2 regions of the Mesorhizobium sp. M5C.F.Ca.IN.020.29.1.1 genome follow, and region 1 is predicted to be linked to the other one. Evidence: predicted binding sites of a transcription regulator. Region 1 holds the regulator's gene; the other holds the start of a gene.
What was found. The regulator LexA, encoded in region 1, represses DNA repair genes until DNA is damaged. The targets are predictions, from matches to a motif close to TGTTCNNNNTGTGTTCNG.

Region 1 (3,413 bases):
CAGCATTGGTGGCGCCGAGGGGGAGATTGCCGCCGCACTGATCATCGGCGTGCGTGCCGGCATTCCCGAAGAGATAAACGAATCGATGCGGCGCACCGGCATCTACCACATCATCTCGATTTCCGGCCTGCACATGGCGCTTGTCGCCGGCACGATTATGGGATTGCTGCGCGGCGCCTTTGCGCTGTTTCCCGATTTTTCGTCACGCCGGCCGGTCAAGAAATATGCGGCTGCTGCCGCACTCCTTTCCATCGCTGCCTATCTCATTTTTTCCGGTATCGTGGTCGCGGCTGAACGCAGCTTCATCATGCTGGCGGTAATGCTTGTCGCCGTGCTGTTCGACCGAGCGGCACTTACCATGCGCAATCTGACGATTTCTGCCATCGCCGTCATCGTCGTGTCGCCGCACGAGGTGGTCGGCCCAAGCTTCCAGATGTCCTTCGCCGCGACTGCTGCTCTCGTGGGCGCCTATGCCGGCTGGTCCGACTATCGTGCCGACAGGGCCACGGCGCCGCCACAGCGACGGTCGCCGGTCGCTTTCGTCACGCGAAAACTCGCCGCTGGGACAGGTACCATCGCAATGACCTCCATCATTGCCGGCAGCGCCACCGCGCTCTTCGCCATCTGGCACTTCCAGCGCGTATCGCCGCTTAGCCTGTTCGCCAATCTGGCGGTCATGCCAATCGTCACGGTCGTCATGTTCCTGGCCGTCCTCAGCGCTCTGGCAATGCCTTTCGGCTTCGACGGACCTTTCCTCTACATGATGGGCAAGGGACTGACGGCCATGATCGCAATATCGGGATGGATTTCCGAGCGGTCGCCGGTCGATGCAGTCGGGCTGATCTCGTTGCAGTCGGTTCTGCTGGTGACGGTCGCCCTGGTCATCGCTACGATGGCGACGACATGGTTGCGGCTTGCGGCACTTCCCTTTGCGCTCGCCGGCCTGCTGACGATTTCCGACACGCGCGCCCCCGATGTGCTGATTTCGGAAGATGCGCATCTGGTGGCGCTGCCGATCGGCGGCGGCGAACTTGCCGTCAACCGGGTGCGTTCGAACGAATTCACCACCGACAACTGGAAACATGCGCTGGTTTCAGCGACCATTGTCGAGCCGGAGACATTCGAAAAAGGAGACGTGCGGTTCGACATCGCCGACCCGGCCGACCTGCCGCCTGGAGCGCCCTTCTACTGCACTGCCGGCCTGTGCCTCGCCCGGCACCCGTCCGGCGCGATCATCGCACTCGCCGACGACCGCAAAACCGCACGGCCAGCCTGTGCCTTTGCCGATTTGATCGTCATCGACGATGCCACAGCCTATTATAATCCCTGCCGCAATCCGCTGGTTCTCGTCGTCACCAAACGGCAGCTCGCTCGCGTGGGCAGTGCCGCCGTCTTCTTCGATCCGCTATCAGCGACGACGCGCGCAGAAATCCGTTTTGCCGTCAGACAGCCATATAGGCCCTGGCACGAGCAGCGGAGATTTTCGCGCGAGGCGAGGGGCTTGCCGCCATACCGCAGGGCCGAGAAACCCAAGAAGCCTGCCGCTCAGTAACGCCGGATCAGTCCGACGAGCTTGCCTTGCACCTTGACCCGGTCCGGCCCGAAGATGCGCGTCTCATAGGCCGGATTGGCGGCTTCCAGTGCAATCGAGGCGCCCTTGCGGCGGAACCGCTTCAGCGTCGCTTCCTCCTCGTCGACCAACGCAACGATGATCTCGCCAGGCTGGGCGGTGTCGGCGTTGCGGATGATGACCGTGTCGCCGTCGAAAATGCCGGCCTCAATCATCGAATCACCCTTGACCTCCAGCGCGTAGTGCGTGCCGCCGGTGATCATGTCCGGTGGTACCGAGATCGAATGCGTCTGGTGCTGGATGGCGTCGATCGGCACACCGGCAGCGATGCGGCCCATCACCGGTATGGAGATGGTGGCAACGACGTCGTCGTCATTGCCGGCCGCGGGCAGGCGCGAAGGCGCCGGTTTGATCTGTCGTCCGAGGCTGCCCTGCCCAAGGCTGCCCTGAATGACGCTTGGCGAGAATTTGCGCGCCGCATTGAGGCCGGGCGCGATCGAATCGGGCAGGCGCAGCACCTCCAGCGCGCGGGCCCGGTTGGGCAGGCGGCGAATAAAACCGCGCTCCTCCAGCGCCGTGATCAGCCGATGGATCCCCGACTTCGAGGCGAGGTCGAGCGCTTCCTTCATCTCGTCGAACGAGGGCGGAATGCCGCTTTCCTTCAGCCGCTCGTGGATGAACATCAGCAGTTCATGTTGTTTGCGTGTCAGCATCGTGACCCCCAACAGAATCAGAAAAACAAACCCAGAACAAACACTATCTGTTCCAGTTGTGTTCCGCAACCGTTTAAAGTTTAATGAATGTGTTGACGTTTTGTTCAGCGTAGCATCAGTACGCTGCACGCGGCGCCCGTCGCGGCTGGGGGAGCGAATGGCTCGCGCACGATCAGCCCGTTGGCGTCGGCCAGCATTTTGAGCATCGAGGAATCCTGGACGCCGAACGGGGTCGCCAGTGGCGTGCCGGCTTCTTCCTTCACCACCGCGCGTACATAATCCTGCCTGAGATCGTTGGCCGGCATGGCGGCGCCGAGCCGCGCCTGACGAATGTCCTGCCGGAAGGCGCGGCCGCCGAGCCGCGCAAGCAGCGGCTTCAGAAAGAGCTGCGTGCAGACCAGGCTCGCCACCGGATTGCCAGGCAGGCCGATGCAGCGGATGTCGCCCAGCCGCCCGAACATCAACGGCTTGCCGGGCCGCATGGCGATTTTCCAGAAATCGAGCGTCATGCCTTCACCGGTCAGCACGTCATGGACCAGGTCATGGTCGCCGACCGAGGCGCCGCCCAGCGTGACAATGACATCGGCGCCTGCGTCGACCGCTTGTTTCACCAGCGTGGCGATCGCCTCCTTGCGGTCGGGGGCGATGCCGAGATCGAGCGCGCTGGCGCCGACCGAGCGGGCCGCGGCGGCGACGCCATAGGCATTGGACGAGATGATCTGGTCGGGGCCAAGGTCGCTGCCCGGCGGCAGCAATTCGTCGCCGGTGGCGATGATGGCGATCAGCGGCCGTTTCACCACGCTGACCTGCGGGTGGTTGGCCGATGCCGCCAGCGACAATGCCGCCGGATCAAGCGGGCGGCCTCTCTCCAGCAGGACGTCGCCCTTCGAGAAATCGAGCCCGAGGCGGCGGATGTTGCGGCCTTCAACCGTCGACGCGGTCACTTCGACGCTGCCGCCGCCGAGATCCCTGGCATTCTCCTGGATAACGATGGTGTCGGCGCCTGCAGGAAGCGGCGCGCCGGTGAAGATGCGCACGGCCTGCGCCGGGCCGACTGTTCCGGCAAAGCCGCGTCCGGCCGGCGCCATGCCGATCACCGAAAGTCTTGCGGGCACGGACGCGACGTCCTC
Region 2 (3,413 bases), on a different contig from region 1:
AGATGGTTCGAGGCGCGGCAGATCCCGGCGCCGCGTGGACTATCCGACATCTTCGACACGTTGACCTATCGCGAGCGCTATGAGGCGCTGGTCGAGCATGTCGGCCGCGACGGCCTCACCGGTCTGCTGCACAGAGGACGCTTCGACAGCGACGGCGAAGCCGCTGTTGCGGCCAGCCTGCGGACGGCCAAGCCGCTCAGCCTCTTGGTCATCGATGTCGACCACTTCAAATCGATCAACGACCGCTTCGGCCGCGCCGAGGGCGACAAGGTGCTGAAATCCGTCGCCGCCCTGCTTGGCGAGATTGTCGGTCCAGAGGATCAGGTGTTCAGAATTGGCGGCGAGGAATTCGCCATCCTCTGCTCACGTTCGCATTCGGTCGCCAGGCTGCTTGGCGAAAGCATCAGGCACGCGGTCAAGGCATCCGCAAGCACGAGCCGGTTCGACATCACCGTCAGCGCCGGCATCTCCACTGTCAGCGAGACGACCCGCTGCCTTGCCGATGTTTTTGCGCTGGCCGATCAGCGCCTCTACAAAGCCAAATCGACCGGACGCGAACGCGTCGTCGGCGAACCGGGCGGCCACGAGGCTGACAGCCTCACCGCGTGGACCAGATCAGGACGCGGCATCGGCGCATAGCATCCAGACCGGCTCGGCGTGTCACTGGAACTCGATCGGATCGACGGTGCCTTTCGGACAGCCGGCATTGTTCGTCGGCACCGATGCCAGCAACAGCTCACTGAGCGAAGGGTTTGGACCGATCGGGCCGGCCAGGCCGAGCGTCAGTTCGCCGATCAGCCGCCTGCCGCTCGAATGGTCGTTCAGACAGGAGACGCGAACCCGCGCGCCCGCGCCGGGACCGAAAGCACTATCGAAGGCGCTGCGGATCTGGTCGGAGGTCAGATCCCGGCCAACGTTTTGTGTGAAAAGATCACGCACCGGTGAAGCATTCACCGCGCGCGTCAGGTTCAGCGCATCGGAAAAATACTCCTGCTGGCTCTTGCCGTAACAGGTGCCATGCTTGATCCACTCATGCCTGTCGAGATCAGATGCGGTGCCTGGCATTACCTGATCGAGCTCCGACCGCGTGTTCGGCTCGAGCTCGACCGGCGGCAGGTCCCGCCAGTGCGCCGGATTGTCGTTCGCCCTGTCGGCCGCTGCCACCTCGCAATAGAAATTTCCGTTCGGCTGCGGCCACAGCCCATGCAAGGTGAAATGCCTCGCTTCGAAACCGGCCGCCGTCTGCGCCTTGCATTCGGTCTTGCTGGGCTTGGTTTCGCAAAACGCCGGCTGCCAGCTCAGCGCGAGGACATATTCGGGCCTTCCCGAGATCGGCGCAGCGGACTTCTCCCGGTCGACCGGCGCGGGTGCTGCCGGTTCCGTGGATGCGCTGCCACCCGAAACATGGCCGCAGTCGATCCTCACCCAGCGGCGCTCGGGGTCGGCGCCCGGCACTCGGATCAGATAGTGCGTGGGAGCATCCTTGTTGCCAGCCAGCAGCTCATAGCTCTGTCCCGCATCGGTCGAGATGTTGCCGGGATTCTTGCCGTTCATGATGGCCTGTGTCGCTGGACAGGTGGCGTCGGCCACGAAGGAGCCGCTCATCTTCACCTCGGCCCGAGCAGTACCCGTTAGCAACGCGGCGACAAGCGCAAATTCGAAAACCAGACCTGTCCGCGTATGCATGAAAATACCCCGGTGAAAAATGCTGCGGCAACAGACTGCCGCCCTCTCTTGGTATCAAATTCTCCATGTCAGAATTGCGATACCCGCGTTGCGACGCAAGAACAGCACTGCGGAAAACAAGGCCAACGGATTGACGCAAAACCGGCGTCGGCGCACACAAACGTCCGCAGGCGTGAAAGACGCGTTGGAGACGAAGCGACAATGTCATTCAGCCAGCAGCGCGTGCTCCGATCGCCGACCGGCGCCGAGCTCAACCTTTATGTGAAACGTGCCGAGGGCGGCGCGCGCGCGGTCGTCCAGATTAATCACGGGCTGGCCGAACACGCCGCGCGCTATGTCCGCTTCGCTACCTTTCTGGGTGAGCGCGGCTTCCATGTCTACGCCCATGATCATCGCGGCCATGGCGCAACCAAGGCGCCCGATGCCCCACTCGGCAGGTTTGCTCAAAAACACGGCGGCGCCAAGGTCGTTGCCGATGTCGCCGCTGTGCACGACCTGATCGCCGGCGACCACCCCGGCCTGCCCGTCATCGTCTTCGGCCATTCCATGGGCGGCCTTGTCGCGCTGAATTTCATCCTTCATCATTCGAGCCGCCTGCACGCCGCCGCCATCTGGAACGCTAATTTTTCCGCCGGGCTCGCCAGCCGTGCCGTGCAAATCATCCTGGCCTGGGAAAAATTCCGGCTCGGCTCCGACATGCCGTCGCGTATGCTGCCGCGACTGACCTTCCAGGCCTGGGGCAAAGCCGTCCCCGATCACCGCACGCCGTTCGACTGGCTGTCGCGCGACGCAGCCGAAGTCGACAAGTATATCGCCGATCCGCTATGCGGTTGGGATGCCTCCGTGTCGATGTGGCGCGACCTGTTCGGGTTCGTCTTCGACGGTGCCGACGACACTAATTTTTCCGGTGTCCGCAAGACCCTGCCGATCTGCCTGGTCGGCGGCGAAAAGGACCCCGCCACCGACGGCGGCAGGGCTGTCAGCCATCTCGCTGGCCGCCTGCACAGGATAGGTTTTTCGAATCTCGTTTCAAAGGTTTACGCCGAGACCCGCCACGAAAGTCTGAACGAGGTGAATCGAGATAAAATCATGGACGATTTCGCCTTATGGGCCGACAGCGTGCTGAAACAACCATGCTCGACATCAACAAGATCGGGTTTGGCCCATTGCAAGAACCGTGACAGCATCACGCGGGATTGATACAGGCTGCGTTTCCGATCAATCACGGTGATCCATGACTGAGCCTCCGCTGAAAGGTGTCCGCGTAATCGAACTCGCCCGCATCCTGGCCGGACCGTGGGCGGGGCAGATGCTTGCCGATCTCGGCGCCGACGTCATCAAGGTCGAGAGCCCGGATGGCGGCGACGACACCCGCAAATGGGGTCCGCCCTTCGTCATGAGCCATGACGGCGAAAACCTCTCGGCCGCCTACTATCATTCCTGCAATCGCGGCAAGCGCTCCATCGCCATCGATTTCTCGACGCCCGAGGGCGCCGAGACAGTGCGCCGGCTGGTCGCCACATCGGACGTTCTGATCGAAAACTTCAAGGTCGGCGGCCTGAAGAAATACGGCCTCGACTATGACAGCCTCAGGGAAATAAACCCGCGGCTGATCTATTGCTCGATCACCGGCTTCGGCCAGGACGGGCCCTATGCGCCGCGCGCCGGCTATGACTTCATCATCCAGGGCATGGGCGGCATGATGTCGATCACCGGCGAGGCCGGCC

Region 2: a site for LexA is predicted at 1,797-1,814, ahead of EOA85_RS06295 (ribonuclease). Genes of this name have one in related genera too.

Annotation. Positions count from the first base shown of each region.
Region 1 covers NZ_RZSW01000414.1:2,317-5,729, forward strand. The annotation lists gene EOA85_RS25765 (ComEC/Rec2 family competence protein) at 1-1,552, shown strand, start outside; gene lexA (transcriptional repressor LexA) at 1,546-2,283, opposite strand; partial or broken gene glp (gephyrin-like molybdotransferase Glp) at 2,388-3,413, opposite strand, start outside.
Region 2 covers NZ_RZSW01000044.1:13,595-17,007, forward strand. The annotation lists partial or broken gene EOA85_RS06290 (GGDEF domain-containing protein) at 1-639, shown strand, start outside; gene EOA85_RS06295 (ribonuclease) at 661-1,686, opposite strand; gene EOA85_RS06300 (alpha/beta hydrolase) at 1,888-2,886, shown strand; gene EOA85_RS06305 (CaiB/BaiF CoA-transferase family protein) at 2,921-3,413, shown strand, end outside.